DNA from 4 places in the Streptomyces sp. NPDC030862 genome. Region 1 is predicted to be linked to each of the others. Evidence: riboswitches for the same ligand, from Rfam matches in the RefSeq annotation. Region 1 holds a riboswitch; each other region holds the start of a gene.
What was found. Region 1 has a riboswitch for cyclic di-AMP ahead of ACZ42X_RS15095 (transglycosylase family protein). Riboswitches for the same ligand answer to the same signal wherever they lie in the genome.

Region 1 (4,065 bases):
CGCGGCGATGGCGTTCATCCTCCTCTTCGCCGGGTTCGAGACCACGGTCAACCTCATCGGCAACGGCGTGTACGCCCTGCTGCGCAACCCCGGCCAGCGCGCCCGGCTGCAGGAGTCCCTCGCGGCGGGCGAGCAGGGGCTGCTGGAGACCGGGGTCGAGGAGCTGCTGCGGTACGACGGGCCCGTGGAGCTCGCCACGTGGCGGTTCGCGACCGAGCCGCTGACCATCGGCGGGGAGCGCATCGCGGCGGGGGACCCGGTGCTGGTGGTGCTCGCGGCCGCCGACCGGGACCCGGAGCGGTTCGCGGAGCCCGACACCCTGGACCTGGCGCGGCGCGACAACCAGCACCTCGGGTACGGGCACGGCATCCACTACTGCCTCGGCGCGCCGCTCGCCCGCCTCGAAGGGCAGACCGCGCTGGCGACGCTGCTGACCCGGCTGCCGGACCTCCGGCTCGCGGTGGATCCTGCCGATTTGCGGTGGCGTGGGGGGCTCATTATGCGGGGACTGCGCACGCTCCCGGTCGAGTTCACCCCCTTTGCGGGGCCCTCGGATATGACGATCCGTCAGTAATGTGATCTTCGCGTAATCTCCGCTGCATCGACTTGTGACTAGCGTTCGAATGCCGCTACGTTCACCGTCACCTCAGCAGTCACGCGAAAGGCACACCGCATGCGCTCCGGGAACGGCAGGCACCGTCGACCCCGTCAGGCCCCCGCCATCGTTGTCGCGGCAGGGGTGACCGGATCCGCCATCGCCCTTCCGCTGCTCGGCGCCGGCTCCGCGTCGGCCGTCGACGCCCACACGTGGGACCGGGTCGCCGAGTGCGAGTCCGGCGGCGCGTGGAGCGCCGACATGGGCAACGGCTTCTACGGCGGACTCCAGCTCTCGCAGGAGACGTGGGACGCGTACGGCGGCAAGCAGTACGCCCTGCGCCCCGACCTCGCCAGCCGCGCCCAGCAGATAGCCGTGGCGGAGCAGGTCTACGCCGCGACGGGCGTCAAGACCTGGGAGACCTGCGCCCCCATCGTGGGCCTGGGCGGCACCGACGCCGCGCCGGCGAAGGGCGCCACGCCCGACGCGTCCACCGACGCCGCGACGCCCGAGGCCACGCCGGACGCCGCTCCCGAGACGCCCGCCCCGGCCGAGTCCGACGCCACGCAGCCGGTGGAGCCCACGGAGCCCGTGGCCCCGGCCGACCCGGTCGAGAGCCTCCTGCCGACCGAGCCCGCCGCGCCCGCCGCGCCCGCCGAGCCCGCCACGCCCACCACGCCGGACGCCGCTCCGGATGCGGCCGCCCCGGCCGCCCCGCCGGCCCCCGGCACCGGAAAGCACCGCGGCGCGCCCGACCCCGCGGAGCCCCCGGCGGCGACGGACCTGGCGGCCACGGACCCGGCCGCACCGGAAGGTGACGCCGCCACCGGCGCCGACAATTCGGTCAGCGGGCGCGAAACGGACGGCCATGCCTCGCGGAGTGACGGCGCGGCACGCGACCTGGCGGACGCCCAGCCGGGCGCGTACACCGTCCGCCCCGGCGACAGCCTCTCCGCCATCGCCGCGGAGAGGGACCTCGAAGGCGGCTGGACCGCCCTCTACGACGCCAACCGCCAGACCGTGGGCGAGGATCCGGACCTCATCCTCCCCGGCCAGAGCCTCGATCTGGCTCCCGCGCAGCCCTAGTTGACCGGGGCCAGGCAGGGGCTATTGGTGCCTCTATGTCCGGGTCTGCGCCAGTGAGACATGAGTCTCTTTGTGCCAACTGGCGCCTCACGAACGCACGATGTGTCCGTTCCGCCCCTCACCTGCGCAAACGTCCGTCAAGCCGCGGGCGGTAGGGGCGGATTGACCCGGATGTCCGTCTTTGAACTTCAGTGGGCTCTGTGTTTACGGTCGTCATCGCTCGCCACCGCGGGCCCCTTCGACCGGTACGCCGAATCCTGCCGCCGGCCGTGAGGGAACAGTCGTCGCGTGATGCGCCGAAGGCAGGAGCGGGGGACCCAAGGTAGGTGCCGGCCCCCGGCCGTCGGATGACGGTACGTGAGCCGGCTTGGGGTGAGGCCGCGCGAGAGCGCGGCGGGGCAGCTCATCAGCCCTAACCCGACAGCTCACCTCGTAGGCGTCGGTGAGGAGATGCTCCATGCTGTTTTCCAGCAAGGTTTCCGGCAAGGCCAAGCACCGTCGCCCGTCCAAGGCGGTCCGTTTCGCCGCGTTCGCCGGCATCACCGGCGTCGCCGTGGCCGCCCCGCTGATGGGCGCCACCTCCGCCTCGGCCGCCACCTCCGCCGAGTGGGACAAGGTCGCCCAGTGCGAGTCCGGCGGCAACTGGTCCATCAACACCGGCAACGGCTACTACGGCGGCCTGCAGTTCTCGGCCTCCACCTGGGCCGCGTACGGCGGCACCGCGTACGCCTCCACCGCCGACCAGGCCAGCAAGGCCCAGCAGATCGAGATCGCCGAGAAGGTCCTGGCCGGCCAGGGCAAGGGCGCGTGGCCGGTGTGCGGCGTGGGCCTGTCCAACGCCGCGTACAACGGCGGCGCCGCCGAGCGCACGGCCGAGCAGCCCACCACCCGCAGCGAGCAGCGCACCGCGCCGAAGGCCGCCCCCAAGGCGCCGAAGGCCGCCGAGTCCGCGCCGAAGGCCGCGTCGAAGACCGTCACCACCCCGACCGGCAAGAAGGTCGAGAAGGGCGACGGCGAGTACAAGGTCCAGGCCGGTGACACGCTCAGCACCATCGCCGCCGAGAAGAAGGTCGCGGGCGGCTGGGAGAAGCTGTTCGAGCTGAACAAGGACATCGTCGACGACGCCGACCTCATCTACCCGGGCCAGCAGCTCCATCTGAGCTGACCCCCCGAAGGCCCCGGCCCGCCGCTCACAGGGCGGGCCGGGGCCTTTGTGGTTACCCGCAGGTAAACCTTGCGGGGTTTTGCCCCGCATTCGGGGCCCTCGGGTCGTTTTTCGTCCCACGAGGCGGGCGTCGGCTGGCCCCGGCCCCCCGGCCGGTTAGGCTCTTGTCGCACGGCGCAAGGCCAAAGAGACCCTGCACCCTGCACCGCTCGCGTCACAATTCGCGTCACATCCCAGAAGGAGATGCTCGTGCCGTCCATCGACGTCGTCGTAGCCCGGGAAATCCTGGACTCCCGAGGCAACCCCACGGTCGAGGTCGAGGTCGGCCTCGACGACGGCAGCACCGGCCGTGCTGCCGTTCCGTCCGGTGCCTCCACCGGTGCGTTCGAGGCCCTCGAGCTCCGCGACGGTGACAAGGACCGCTACCTCGGCAAGGGTGTCGAGAAGGCCGTCCTCGCCGTCATCGAGCAGATCGGCCCGGAGCTCGTCGGCTACGACGCCACCGAGCAGCGGCTGATCGACCAGGCGATGTTCGACCTGGACGCCACGCCGGACAAGTCCTCGCTCGGCGCCAACGCCATCCTCGGCGTCTCCCTCGCCGTCGCGCACGCCGCCTCCGAGGCGTCCGACCTGCCGCTCTTCCGCTACCTGGGCGGCCCGAACGCGCACCTGCTGCCCGTTCCGATGATGAACATCCTGAACGGCGGCTCGCACGCCGACTCCAACGTGGACATCCAGGAGTTCATGATCGCCCCGATCGGTGCGGAGTCCTTCTCCGAGGCCCTGCGCTGGGGCGCCGAGGTCTACCACACCCTGAAGAAGGTCCTGAAGGACAAGGGCCTCTCCACGGGCCTGGGCGACGAGGGCGGCTTCGCCCCCAACCTCGACTCCAACCGCGCCGCCCTCGACCTCATCCTCGAGGCCATCAAGCAGGCCGGCTACACCCCGGGCAAGGACATCGCGCTGGCGCTCGACGTCGCCGCGTCCGAGTTCTACAAGGACGGCGCCTACGAGTTCGAGGGCAAGTCCCGCTCGGCCGCCGAGATGACCGACTACTACGCCGAGCTCGTCGAGGCGTACCCGCTGGTCTCCATCGAGGACCCGCTGTTCGAGGACGACTGGGACGGCTGGAAGACCATCACCGAGAAGCTGGGCGCCAAGGTGCAGCTGGTCGGCGACGACCTGTTCGTCACCAACCCCGAGCGCCTCGCCCGCGGCA
Region 2 (4,065 bases), on a different contig from region 1:
CGGTGTCGGCGAGTCGGATCCGGTCGCCGGTCGTGGGGCCGAAGAGGTCGGCGTACTGGGGGCGGGCGAGCTCAGCCATCGAGGGCACCTCCGGTCTGTCCGCGCAGGCCGGGGACGACGCGCAGGCCGGCGAGCGGGACGAGTTCCACGTCGACGGGGATGCCGGGCTCGAAGCGCACGGCGGTGCCGGCGGCGATGTTGAGCCGCAGGCCGCGGGCGGCGGGGCGGTCGAACGCGAGGCCCGGGTTGACCTCGGCGAAGTGGTAGTGGGAGCCGACCTGCACGGGGCGGTCGGCGGCGTTGAGCACGGTGAGGCGGGTGACGGGGCGGCCTTCGTTGAGGGGCACGGGCTCGTCGGCGTAGAGGATCTCTCCGGGGATCATCGGTGGCGGGCCCCGTCAGACGATCGGCTCGTGGACGGTGACGAGCTTGGTGCCGTCGGGGAAGGTCGCCTCGACCTGGACGTCGTGGATCATCTCGGGGATGCCCTCCATGACGTCGTCCCGGCTGAGCACCTTGCGCCCGGACGCCATGAGCTCGGCGACGGTCCGGCCGTCCCTGGCCCCCTCCAGGATGTGCGCGGTGATGAGGGCGACGGCCTCGGGGTGGTTGAGCCTCACCCCGCGTGCCCTGCGCTTCTCCGCCACGTCGGCAGCGACATGGATGAGCAGGCGCTCCTGCTCGTGCGGGCTCAGTTGCACGTTTCACCTCACATGTTCCCGCCCGGCACGACCCCGGGCGGCAGCGGGACCCTATCCGGCTTCAACACTCTGTTGACCTGCGGAAACATTGTGAGGGAGAGATATTTCAATCTCGGGCAGAAGTTTTTCCGGCACGTTAACTACGGCTTTGCCTGGCCATGGGACATGAGCGGCCGCCCACCGGGCCCGCAGCACGGGTCGTATACGAGGCGCGGCCGCTCGCCGGGCGGTACGGGTGCGCCCGTGCCGCCCGGCAAGCCGCGGTGCCCGCCTCAGACGGCCAGGCAGCTCGCGCCCGGGACCTCCGAGGGCAGGGCGAGCGAGGCGGGGTCGACGACGGTGGTCAGGTCGGTCGCGCTGGTGGTGACGCAGTCGACGACGGCGGTGGGGTCCGGCACCGCCACCGCCGAGGCGGTGGTGACGGTGGATCCGAGGAGTGCGATGGTTCCGAGGACGACGGCCGCGATGCGACGCATACGGATTCCCTCCCTGTGGCGGGGTGACGGGGTCTGACTCGCCGGTTGGCTCGAGTCGGCCCCTGGCTACCCACCCCCACACCCCGGGTACGCGCCCGGTCACCCGCACGAGGACGACGAAACGATCCGGCACGCTTCCCCACCCCCGGAGCGGATCAACCGGGCGCTCGCCGGGCGCACGGCCGCACCGCGGGAGGCACCGATCCCGACGCATGAGCACGAGAGGGCGAGGTGCACACCCGGACGCTGGCGCGTGCGCCGCGTGTTCTCGATGGCGAATGTCGGGCTGCGCGGGTGACGACCCCTCAGGAGCCCGCCTGATGAGGGATTTCCGCGTAGCACGGATGGGCGCAGAAGGGCCGACGAGCCACCCTCGTTCGGCGTACGCAAACGAGGGAATTACGCACTGTACGAGTTGCGCCCATGGTGTACGCATCTGGCGGAACATCACCTTCCGCCGCTGGTCCACGGATCATCAATCGGCCGTCGCGTCGCGCCAAAACGCCTCTGTCCACTCGAATGGATCAGTCGTGAGGAGCCTCACATAACTCCGTTTCGGCTCGGAATTTCGCCCTGTCATGGGTCAAGATCCCTTCGACGACAAGCCCCCGCCACCGCGGCGGGGCGGTCCGGGCGGACGCCGAGTCCTGCCGCCGTCCGGACGACTGGTCGACAGGAGTGGATCGGCAGGAGTGGAGGACCCAAGCAGTCCGGGGCGAGCGCACCATGGCCGCCCCTTGGGGTGAAGCCGCGTCAGCGGCCGGGCAACTTCGCCAGCCCGAACCCGACAGGTCATCCTTCACAGGCGGCTGACGAAGGGTTGCGCTATGACCGCGCAGATTCATGTCCCGTCTCTGCTGTCCCGAGCCGGTGCCGTCTCGGCACTGACGCTCGCCGCCGTCGGCGGCACCATGCTGGCGCCGGGCGCCGTCCCCCAGGCCGAGGCCGCCGCCGCGACGCACGCCTCGAAGGCGCTGAACGTCGCCGCGTCGAAGAAGGGCTCCCCGTACGCATACGGGGCAGCGGGCCCGTCCCGGTTCGACTGCTCCGGCCTCACGCTCTACTCGTACAAGAAGGCCGGCAAGACACTGCCGCGCACCGCGCAGCAGCAGTACAACAAGACCCGCCACATCTCCACGTCGCAGCGGCAGAAGGGTGACCTGGTCTTCTTCCACTCCGGTGGACGCGTCTACCACGTGGGCCTGTACGCCGGTGACAACAAGATCTGGCACTCACCGAAGTCGGGTTCGGTGGTCAAGCTCGACCGCATCTGGTCGAAGTCGGTCTACTACGGGCGCGTGCGCTGACACGAGGGCTCGTACGCCCCGTACCGCACGACCGGGCGGTACGGGGCCGCCGCCGTACCGGGCGTGCGCTCAGCCCCGGACGGGGACGGGCCAGGGCAGGACGATCCACACCGTCTTGCCGCCCTCGCCGGTCGGAGTGACCGTCAGGCGGCCACCGCGTTCGGCGGTGAGCCAGCGGATGATGACCATGCCGCGGCCGTTGTCCTGCTGGACGGCCGCGGGCAGGCGCTGCGGCCAGCGCGGGTGGCTGTCGGTGACACCGATGCGCAGCTGCTCGTCCCGTTCCAGCCGGATGTCCACCGTGAAGGTCGGCGACTGCCCGAAGGTGTGCTGAACGGCGTTGGTGGTGAGCTCGGAGACGATCAGCCGTACCGCGTCCGCCGTGTCGGACTCGGCCGGCAGGCCCCATTCGGTAAGAACGTCCGCCACGTATCTGCGGGCTGCGGAGACCGAGGCTGGATCGCTCGGCAGAGTGACGGATGCTTCCTGGTGGTCTGCCATGGCGACGCTGTCCCTTTCCCACCGGGGCCGGACTCCGACAGGGAGCGGATGTTGTGCGAGGACGGCCTCGGATTGCGCTTCGCGCCAGAGTGCCACTTATGTCGCCCCGGGTGGGGCCGATCCCCCAAGATATGCATATATCTGTCGCTCGAAGCGGTGAACCCTGCTACGCGAGAGCGGTTCCCGCGGGCAGACTGGCGGGTTGGTCCAGCGTTCCGGAGGGCGGGAGGTGGGGCTGTCGTGCGGGGCACGCGGCACGGTCCGGCGGTGCGGCGCCGCAAGCTCGGCGAGGAGTTGCGGCGGCTGCGCCTGAGAGCCGGGCTCACCAGCCGGGACGCGGCCCGGCTCGTCGGCTGGCACCAGTCGAAGGTGAGCCGGATCGAGACGGGTGCCAGCGGGGTGACCGGCGAGGACGTGTCACGGCTGCTCGACGCCTACGGCGTACGCGAACCGCGCCAGCGCGCGCTGCTGGAGGCCCTCTCCGGCGCGGCCGCGGACGGCGGCGGCACGGGGTGGTGGCACGCGTACCGGGGCGTGCTGCCGCCGCAGTACCAGGACTTCATCAGCCTGGAGTCGCAGGCGTGCGCGGCGCGCACACTCGAGACCTCGGTGGTGCCAGGCCTGCTGCAGACGGCCGACTACGCGCGGGCGGTGACGCGCGCGGCGCTGGACGGGCTGCCGGTGACGGCGGTCGACTCGCTGGTGGAGGTGCGGCTCGCCCGCCAGGAGGTGCTGTTCGGCGATCCGCCGCTGCGCCTGGAGGCGGTACTGGACGAGGCGGTGCTGCGGCGGGAGGTGGGCGGCCCGGGGGTGATGCGGGCGCAGCTGCGGCGTTTGCGGGAGCTGGCGGACCTTCCCCATGTGCGGCTCCAGGTGCTGCCGTTCGCGGTCGGCGGTTACGTCGGCCTCTCCGGACCTTTCATTATTTTCTCCTTCGCGAACATGTCTGATCTGGATGTGGTGGTTCTCGACCACTTGACGAGTAGCCTCTATCTCGAACGCACGGAAGACCTCGAGGCGTACAGCGCCGCGTTCCGCACCATGCAGGCGCACGCCCTGACGCCCGAGGAGTCGGAGGAA
Region 3 (4,065 bases), on a different contig from region 1:
CACCTTGGCGAGGATCTGGATGCCGACCGCCGCGACCATGCCGAACATCGAGATCGCCGCGCCGCCGAGCACGGGGTGCGGGATCGCGGCGACCAGGCTGCCGGCCTTCGGCAGGAGCCCCAGCAGGATCATGAAGACACCGGCGGCCACCACCACGAAGCGGCTCACCACCTTGGACATGCGGACGAGTCCGATGTTCTCCGCGAATGCCACATAAGGGAAGGAGTTGAATATTCCGCCCAGCATCGTGGAGACGCCGTCGGCCCGCAGCGCGCGCGTGACGGTGTCGCTGTCGACCTTCTTCCGGGAGATCTCGCCGATGGCGTACACGTCGCCGGTCGTCTCCACCATCGTGATCAGCATGACGACGACCATGGCGATGATGGGCAGCAGCTCGAACTGCGGCATGCCGTAGTGGAAGGGCGTGGTGACGCCGAACCAGCCGGCGTCCGCCACCGCGTCGAAGTGCGCGTCCCCGAGGAGCCAGGCGACGGCCGTGCCCACGACGAGCCCGATGAGCACGGCGAGGCTGCTGAGGAACGGCTTGCCGAGCCGGACCACGACCAGGATCAGGAGCAGGGTGCCGAGCGCGTAGGCGAGGTTCTTCCCGGAGCCGTACGCGGGGTCGCCGATGAGGTGGGCGCCGCCGGCGGCGTTCTGGAGGCCCACCGGGATCAGCGTGATGCCGATGATGGTGAGGATCGTGCCGATGACAACGGGCGGGAAGTACTTCACCAGCCGGCCGACGAACGGTGCGAAGAGGAACGTGGCGATGCCGGCCGTGATGACCGCGCCGTAGACGACCAGCAGACCGGCGGTGCCACCGCCCGCGCCTATGCCGATCGCGACCATGGGCGAGACGGCGGTGAAGGTCACGCCCTGCACCAGGGGCAGGCGCGCACCGATCCGCCAGACGCCGAGCGCCTGGATGATCGTGGCGATGCCACAGGTGAGCAGGTCCGCGTTGACCAGGTGGACCAGCTGCTCGTCGGAGAGCCCGAGGGCGTTGCCGAGGAGTACGGGGACGATGACGGCCGCCGCGTAGAACGCGAGGATGTGCTGGAAGCCGTAGAGCGTGAGCTGCGGGAGGGGGAGCAGTTCGTCGACGGGATGCGTCTGCGTCCCGGAGTGCCGTCGGGAGACTCGTGCCATCTCTGCCTTGCCTTACAAGAGGTAGGTGAATGAGAGGAGCCGACGCCTCGGAGCCCGGAATGTGTCAGGACGAGGCCTCGCCGGCCCGTACGGAGCCGACGTCTGGCGGAGTTGCCGACACCACGTCGCCCTGCACTGAGATGTGCGTCCTGGTTGGAGGACTTTCCTTCGATCGGCATGGCGAAGCCGCCTTGCGCATGAGATCCGCAGGTGGAGCCGATCGGGGCGCTCACCTTAGTTGACGTCGGACGTTCCTCGCGAGTAACCGGCACGACACTCACCGCTCCCCCACCTCACAAGACGCACCTTTCGCCCGAATATCTCTGGTTTCACAGATGTTCGTCCGGCTCGCCGCGGTTCTCCGATAAGGCGACTCCGAGGGCGTTTTGCTCGCGCCGTGACATGACTCACCTCCCGTCATTCGGGGTGCGCGTCCTCCGCACCGCATTTCCCCTGCTGGGACAGGGAATTGACTTTCCGGCAGAACTCCCTTCATGGCGTTTCCGTAATCGCGCGTGCGCTCTTCACGACTTGTTCCGGCCCGAGGCTCTCGCTTACCGTCACCGCAATCCGGTCGGACCGCCGAATCCTGCCGCCGTCCGGAAACCGCACCCACCCACCACCGACGTACGGCAGGAGCGGGGGAACCAGGTAAGCCGCCGGTCCGTGTATACGGAACGGCTTGGGGTGAAGTCATGTGCGCACGCGGTCGCGTGCGGATACGACCGGGCATCTCCAGCCCGAACCCGACAGCTCACCTCGCAGGCGACGGAGAGGAATCCGCCATGCCCGCACAGGGTAAGCACCGCCGCCCCAAGAACAATCCGCTCGCCCGCCGAGTCGCCGCCGCGGGCACGGGCGGCGCCGCACTCGCCCTTCCCCTCTTCGGCGCGACCGCGGCCGAGGCGGCACCGAACGCGGTGCCGAACGCGGTGCCGAACACCGCGCCTTCCGCGGCCGTGGAAAAGGCCCCGGCGAAACCCGCCACGTATACCGTGGTCGCGGGTGACACCCTTTCCGAGATCGCGCAGGACCGTGGCGTCAGCGGTGGCTGGAAGAAGCTGTACGAGGACAACAAGTCGGTGGTCGGCGACAACCCGTCGCTCATTCGCCCCGGCATGAAGCTCACCATCGGCGCCAAGGCCAAGGCCAAGGCTGCGCCCGCCGCGCCCGCCGCCGCCGAGCGGGCCAGCCGCTCCACCGTGCGGCCGGCGCTCGCGAAGCCCGCGACCTACGCGAACAACCTCGACGGCTGGATCAAGGAAGCGCTCGCCATCATGGCCGAGCGCGGCATCCCCGGCTCGTACGACGGGATCCACCGCAACATCATGCGCGAGTCCTCGGGCAACCCGCTGGCCATCAACAACTGGGACTCCAACGCCGCCGCGGGCACCCCGTCCAAGGGCCTGCTCCAGGTCATCGACCCGACGTTCCGGGCGTACCACGTGCCCGGCACGTCGACCGACCCGTACGACCCGGTCGCCAACATCACCGCGGCCTGCAACTACGCGGCCGACCGGTACGGGTCGATCGACAACGTCTTCGGCGCCTACTGACGGGCGCCTACTGACGGGGGACGGTCGCCCCGCCGCCGGACCGTACGGCTTCCACGACGGCGTCGTGCAGCACGCGGCTGGCCTCCTCCGACGAGCACGGCACGGGGCTTCCGCTCATCGGGAACCAGTCGGAGGCCCCGCTGTGCTGCACGGCCACCCGCGCCTCGCCGTCGACCCAGGTCGTGTGCACGTCGAGTTCCCCGGTGATGACACCGACCGTGTCGGTGCTCACGCCACCGCGTCCGGCGTAGACCCGGACCGTCGTCCACGATGCCCATGTCACGTTCCCATGCTGACCCCGCTCCGCCGGTCGCGCGACCGGCGGGGCGGGGCGGTTGCGTGAAGGAGCCGTGACGCTACCGCGCGTGGTCAGCGCACGGCCACGAGGACATGGTTGTTGCCGAACTGCCAGACGGCTCCCGCCTCCTCGAAACCGGCCTCGCGCAGCAGGGCGAGGTGCCCGGAGAGGGTCAGGTCGTTGCCCTCGCAGCGCGGGTGCCGGTGGTGGCGGTGGGCGGAGAACAGGGCGGCCAGCTCCGGGTCCGCGGCGACCCCGGACCACCAGGTCTCCCAGTCCTCGTCCGCGACGGCCGGTTCCCGCTCGGCCCGGCGCCGCCCGATGTGCAGGGCCAGCTCGCCGACCTTGGCGGAGTCGGGACAGATGTGGTCGCAGTTGACGAGGACCCCGCCGGGGCGCAGCCGCCCGGCGAGGTCGCGGTAGACCCGGCGCAGGGTGCGTTCGCTGAGGTAGTGCAGCGCCGTCGTGGAGACGGCCGCGTCCACCGGCCCCTCCGTCCCGGCGGCGTCGAGCCAGCCGGGCTGCCCGATGACGGCCTCCACGTACCGCACGGCCGGTCCGTAATAGGCCCGGCCGAGCTCCAGCAGGCGCGGGTCGGCGTCGACCGCCACGACCCGGGCGCGGGGCATCCGGCGGACCAGTCGCGCGGCCAGCGAGCCGGGTCCGCTGCCCAGGTCGAGGACGAGGGGCGCCCGCCGGCCCGCCGTCACGCCCTCGACGACGTCGGCGATGACGGTGAACGCCTCCTCGCGGTCGACCGCGTAGCGCTGCTGCTGCCTCTCCCAGCGGTCCACCCATCGCGCGGCCGCCACCGTACTGACACTCATGTCCTCTCGCGCCCCTGCCTTCTCGCCACACCTAAACGGACATGGAAATCATTGCAGACTGGCGAGCGCGGTGAGAAGCCGGTCGATTTCCTCGGGTGCGTTGTAGACATGGAGACTGATCCGCACCGAGCCGTCCTCCGGGTCCGTCCCCGCCTGGCAGTGGCTGTCGGAGCGCACCATGAAGCCGTGGCTGTAGAGGATGAAGCCGAGGTCCTGCGAGCCGATCCCGCGG
Region 4 (4,065 bases), on a different contig from region 1:
CGATCCGGTCGTAGCGGACGGTCGCGATGAACTCGCCTCCGACGGTCGCGGCGAGGCCCACCCGGTCCACGTAGTCGTGGTGCGTGAAACGGTGCACGTCCTTGGCGGAGAGGCGGGGGTAGGGTGCGAAAAACCGGTAGTACTTCGACTCGTCGGAGACCTGCTCGTAGAAGCTGACCAGGCGTTCGGCGTCGTCCGGGGTGATGGGCCTGATCCGCGCGGTACCGCCGTCGCGCAGCACGACATCGGCTTCCCAGTGGTCGGGGTACGCATGTTCCGGCTGATCCGACGGGGTCCGCATGGGCCCAGGTTACGGTGCGGGGCACCGGTCGCGGAGGTGCTGTGGACAGGGCACATTGATCAGGTTCGCGTGCACACCGGAGAACATGAGAGAGTGGTCTAGACAACCCCCTGAACTCGAAGGGCAACACCATGGCTGAGCGCCGCGTCAACGTCGGCTGGGCCGAGGGCCTGCACGCCCGCCCCGCCTCCATCTTCGTCCGTGCCGCCACGGCCGCCGGCGTCCCCGTGACGATCGCCAAGGCCGACGGCAACCCGGTGAACGCCGCGTCGATGCTCGCGGTCCTCGGCCTGGGTGCGCAGGGCGGCGAGGAGATCGTGCTCGCGTCGGACGCGGAGGGCGCGGACGCCGCTCTGGACCGCCTGGCGAAGCTGGTCGCCGAAGGGCTCGAAGAGCTTCCCGAGACCGTCTGATCCGTCTCGGATATCTCCGGCGCCTGCCTGATATTGCAGCGGAGTCGTATCGCCCCCGAATTCCCGGGTGATACGGCTCCGCTTTTCGTTTCGGTGAATCTTTCTGTATACGGCCTCGCTGTTAAATTCGGGCGCTCGCCGTGTTGACGCGATGTTGCGGAGTCCTCACGCGCAGCCGGTGCGCGCCGAGCGAGCGCTCGGTGTGCAGGGCGGTGAGCGCCCGGGCCCGTTCCGCGTCACCGCGCGCCACCGCGTCGACGATCGCGCCGTGCTCCGCCCACGCCTCCACGGGCGAGGCCGGCTGCTCGACCGCGTACATCCAGGCGATCTTGTGGCGCAGCTGGGTCAGCAGGGCGGTCAGGCCCGGACTGCCGGAGGCCTGGGCGAGCGTCTCGTGGAACCAGCCGCCGAGCGCCCGCAGGTCCTCCCCCTGGCCCTGGCGCGCCCGCTCCTGGCCCAGCCTGACCAGGCCCCGCAACACCTTGAGGTGCGCCTCGGTACGCCGCTGGGCCGCGCGCGCCGCACCGAGCGGCTCCAGCAGCGCCCGGACCTCCAGCAGGTCGGCCGCCTCCTGCTCGGTGGGCTCGGCGACGCACGCCCCGGCGTGGCGGCGGGTGGTGACGAAGCCCTCGGACTCCAGCGTCCGCAGGGCCTCGCGGACCGGGACGCGCGAGACGCCGTAGCGGCGCGCCAGCTGCTCCTCGGTGAGGCGGCCGCCGCGCGGGAAGACGCCGGAGACGATGTCGTCGCGAATCGCCGTGCATACCGAGTGCGCGGGAATGCGCATACCGAACCTCCGACGTAATGCGCGCGAAACAGCGTGCGTCCGACCGATGTGACGAGTGTTCAGTGACTCTATGACAACGGGACTGAATTTCCGACGCCGGGTCGAAATCCATGGATATCTTTTGGCCAATGGCCGCACGAAGAAGGCCCCGGCTCGGATGGGGAGCCGGGGCCTTCTTCGCGGAATGTGCGGGTCAGACGTTGACGCCGTGCGAGCGCAGGTACGCGACCGGGTCGATGTCGGAGCCGTACTCGGCGCTCGTGCGGGCCTCGAAGTGGAGGTGCGGACCGGAGGAGTTGCCGGTGGAGCCCGAGAGGCCGATCTGCTGGCCGGGCATGACCCGCTCGCCGACCGAGACGCTGACGGAGGAGAGGTGGCCGTACTGGGTGTACGTGCCGTCCGCCATCCGGATCACCACGTTGTTGCCGTACGCGCCGCCCCAGCCCGCCTCGACGACGGTGCCCAGGCCCACGGCGACGACCGTGGAGCCGGAGGCGGCGTGGAAGTCGACGCCGGTGTGGCTGCCGGAGGACCACATGGCGCCGCCGGTCTGGTAGCCGGTGCTGACGTACGAACCGGCGACCGGGAGCGTGAAGGAGTTCAGGCGCTTGCGCTCGGCCTCGCGGGCGGCGCGCTCCTCCGCCTCGCGGGCGGCCTTGACGCGGGCCTCGGCCTTGCGCTTGGCCTCGGCTTCGGCCTCGGCCTGGGCGGCGGCGCGGGCGGCGGCCTCCTCGGCCTCGCGCTCCTGCGCCTCGGCCTGGGCGTCCACGCTCTCGGCGAGCGTGTCGGTGATGACCGCCTGGTTGAGGCCGGTGTCCTCCAGTGCGCGGACGTCCGCGTCGGCGGCGAGCGCCGGGGAAGCGAGGGTTCCGATGACGCCGGTGGTGGCGATGGCCGCCACGCCGGCGACGTGTGCGCTCTTACGGCTCAGGCGGCTCGGGGCACGGTGCTTCCCGGTGGCACGGGTGAACGCCATTCGGTGGCTGATCCTTTCCTTCCTTCTCGCCTACCGGGTTAGCTGACGGGTTCGGAGCAGGAAGGTCTCCTACGGGCCCCTCCGCACGGATGCGAAGGCGTCCGATTCACCCCAGGGACTTCGTGTGGGTCCCCGGCTCCCCGGGCTCGCGCCCGATGGGGATTCGGCGATGGCTGCCCGGTGCCGCGGATGCGGCGGGTACGGCGGGCGGACAGCGCATCAGACGCTAAGCGGCTGATCTTTCAATCACCAAACGGACACGGTTTTTTGTAGCGCACGCCACAGGGCAGACACGTAACCTCCGCAACAAAACGGACATGTGGCGGGCCGGGGTGCAGACAGCGGAACCCCGGCATCCGTGCGGATGCCGGGGTTCCGGAGGTGACGCGCGGCCGACCCGCCGTCAATCAGCCGCTGACGACGCTGACTTCACCGATACCGAGCGCCTCGACCGGCTCCTTGATCTGCGCGGCATCGCCGACGAGCACCGTGACGAGACGGTCCACCGGGAAGGCGCTGACGACCGCGGCCGTGGCCTCCACCGTCCCGGTCTCGGCCAGGCGCGCGTACAACCGCGCCTGGAAGTCGTCCGGGAGGTGCTGCTCGACCTGGTCGGCGAGGGTGCCCGCGACCGAGGCCGCCGTCTCGTACTTGAGCGGGGCGACGCCCACGAGGTTCTGCACGGCGACGTCCCGCTCGGCGTCGGTCAGGCCCTCGGCGGCGAGGGTGCGCAGCACCTTCCACAGGTCGTCGAGCGCCGGGCCGGTGTTGGGGGTGTCGACGGAGCCGCTGATGGCGAGCATCGAGGCGCCGTTGCCCTCGGGACCGGAGCGGAGCACCTGGCCGAAGGCCCGTACGCCGTAGGTGTAGCCCTTCTCCTCACGCAGGACGCGGTCCAGGCGCGAGGTCAGGGTGCCGCCCAGGCAGTAGGTGCCGAGCACCTGTGCCGGCCACACGCGGTCGTGCCGGTCGGAGCCGATGCGGCCGATCAGCAGCTGCGTCTGCACGGCGCCGGGGCGGTCGACGATGACGACGCGGCCCGTGTCGTCGGCCGTGACGGGCGGGACGGGGCGGGGCTCGGCGGTGTCACCGGTCCAGGCGCCGAGGGTGTCGGCGAGCACCGCGTCGAGGTCGACGTCCGTGAGGTCGCCGACGACGATCGCGGTGGCCGTGGCGGGCCGGACATGGGCCTCGTAGAAGGCCCGTACGGCCGCGGAGTCGATGCGCTCCACCGTCTCCAGGGTGCCCTGGCGGGGGCGGGACATCCGGGAGTCGGCCGGGAACAGCTCCTTGGAGAGCTGCATGGCGGCGCGGCGCGCCGGGTTGGCGATCTCGTGCGGGATCTCGTCGAGCCGGTTGCGCACCAGGCGCTCGACCTCGCTGTCGGCGAAGGCGGGCGCGCGCAGGGCGTCGGCGACCAGGCCGAGAGCCTTGGCCAGCCGGGAGACCGGGACCTCCAGGGAGACGCGTACGCCGGGGTGGTCGGCGTGTGCGTCGAGCGTGGCGCCGCAGCGCTCCAGCTCGGCGGCGAACTCCTCCGCCGAGTACTTGTCGGTGCCCTCGGACAGCGCCCGGGCCATGATCGTGG

Region 2: linked by a shared signal. The riboswitch ahead of ACZ42X_RS19800 (C40 family peptidase) and the one ahead of ACZ42X_RS15095 (transglycosylase family protein) in region 1 are both predicted to bind cyclic di-AMP.
Region 3: linked by a shared signal. The riboswitch ahead of ACZ42X_RS21115 (transglycosylase SLT domain-containing protein) and the one ahead of ACZ42X_RS15095 (transglycosylase family protein) in region 1 are both predicted to bind cyclic di-AMP.
Region 4: linked by a shared signal. The riboswitch ahead of ACZ42X_RS29245 (M23 family metallopeptidase) and the one ahead of ACZ42X_RS15095 (transglycosylase family protein) in region 1 are both predicted to bind cyclic di-AMP.

What each region holds. Positions count from the first base shown of each region.
Region 1 covers NZ_JBVIEN010000005.1:129,913-133,977, reverse strand. The annotation lists gene ACZ42X_RS15105 (cytochrome P450 family protein) at 1-574, shown strand, start outside; gene ACZ42X_RS15100 (transglycosylase family protein) at 740-1,681, shown strand; cyclic di-AMP (ydaO/yuaA leader) riboswitch at 1,966-2,135, shown strand; gene ACZ42X_RS15095 (transglycosylase family protein) at 2,139-2,846, shown strand; gene eno (phosphopyruvate hydratase) at 3,096-4,065, shown strand, end outside.
Region 2 covers NZ_JBVIEN010000007.1:76,715-80,779, reverse strand. The annotation lists gene ACZ42X_RS19820 (urease subunit alpha) at 1-79, opposite strand, end outside; gene ACZ42X_RS19815 (urease subunit beta) at 72-383, opposite strand; gene ACZ42X_RS19810 (urease subunit gamma) at 399-701, opposite strand; gene ACZ42X_RS19805 (hypothetical protein) at 974-1,177, opposite strand; cyclic di-AMP (ydaO/yuaA leader) riboswitch at 1,838-2,000, shown strand; gene ACZ42X_RS19800 (C40 family peptidase) at 2,005-2,484, shown strand; gene ACZ42X_RS19795 (ATP-binding protein) at 2,554-2,985, opposite strand; gene ACZ42X_RS19790 (helix-turn-helix domain-containing protein) at 3,226-4,065, shown strand, end outside.
Region 3 covers NZ_JBVIEN010000007.1:385,026-389,090, reverse strand. The annotation lists gene ACZ42X_RS21120 (nucleobase:cation symporter-2 family protein) at 1-1,152, opposite strand, end outside; cyclic di-AMP (ydaO/yuaA leader) riboswitch at 1,763-1,933, shown strand; gene ACZ42X_RS21115 (transglycosylase SLT domain-containing protein) at 1,938-2,708, shown strand; gene ACZ42X_RS21110 (hypothetical protein) at 2,716-2,991, opposite strand; gene ACZ42X_RS21105 (methyltransferase domain-containing protein) at 3,078-3,833, opposite strand; gene ACZ42X_RS21100 (aminotransferase class V-fold PLP-dependent enzyme) at 3,882-4,065, opposite strand, start outside.
Region 4 covers NZ_JBVIEN010000012.1:110,064-114,128, reverse strand. The annotation lists gene ACZ42X_RS29260 (bifunctional acetate--CoA ligase family protein/GNAT family N-acetyltransferase) at 1-301, opposite strand, end outside; gene ACZ42X_RS29255 (HPr family phosphocarrier protein) at 433-714, shown strand; gene ACZ42X_RS29250 (GntR family transcriptional regulator) at 836-1,501, opposite strand; gene ACZ42X_RS29245 (M23 family metallopeptidase) at 1,695-2,477, opposite strand; cyclic di-AMP (ydaO/yuaA leader) riboswitch at 2,491-2,656, opposite strand; gene ACZ42X_RS29240 (M16 family metallopeptidase) at 2,885-4,065, opposite strand, start outside.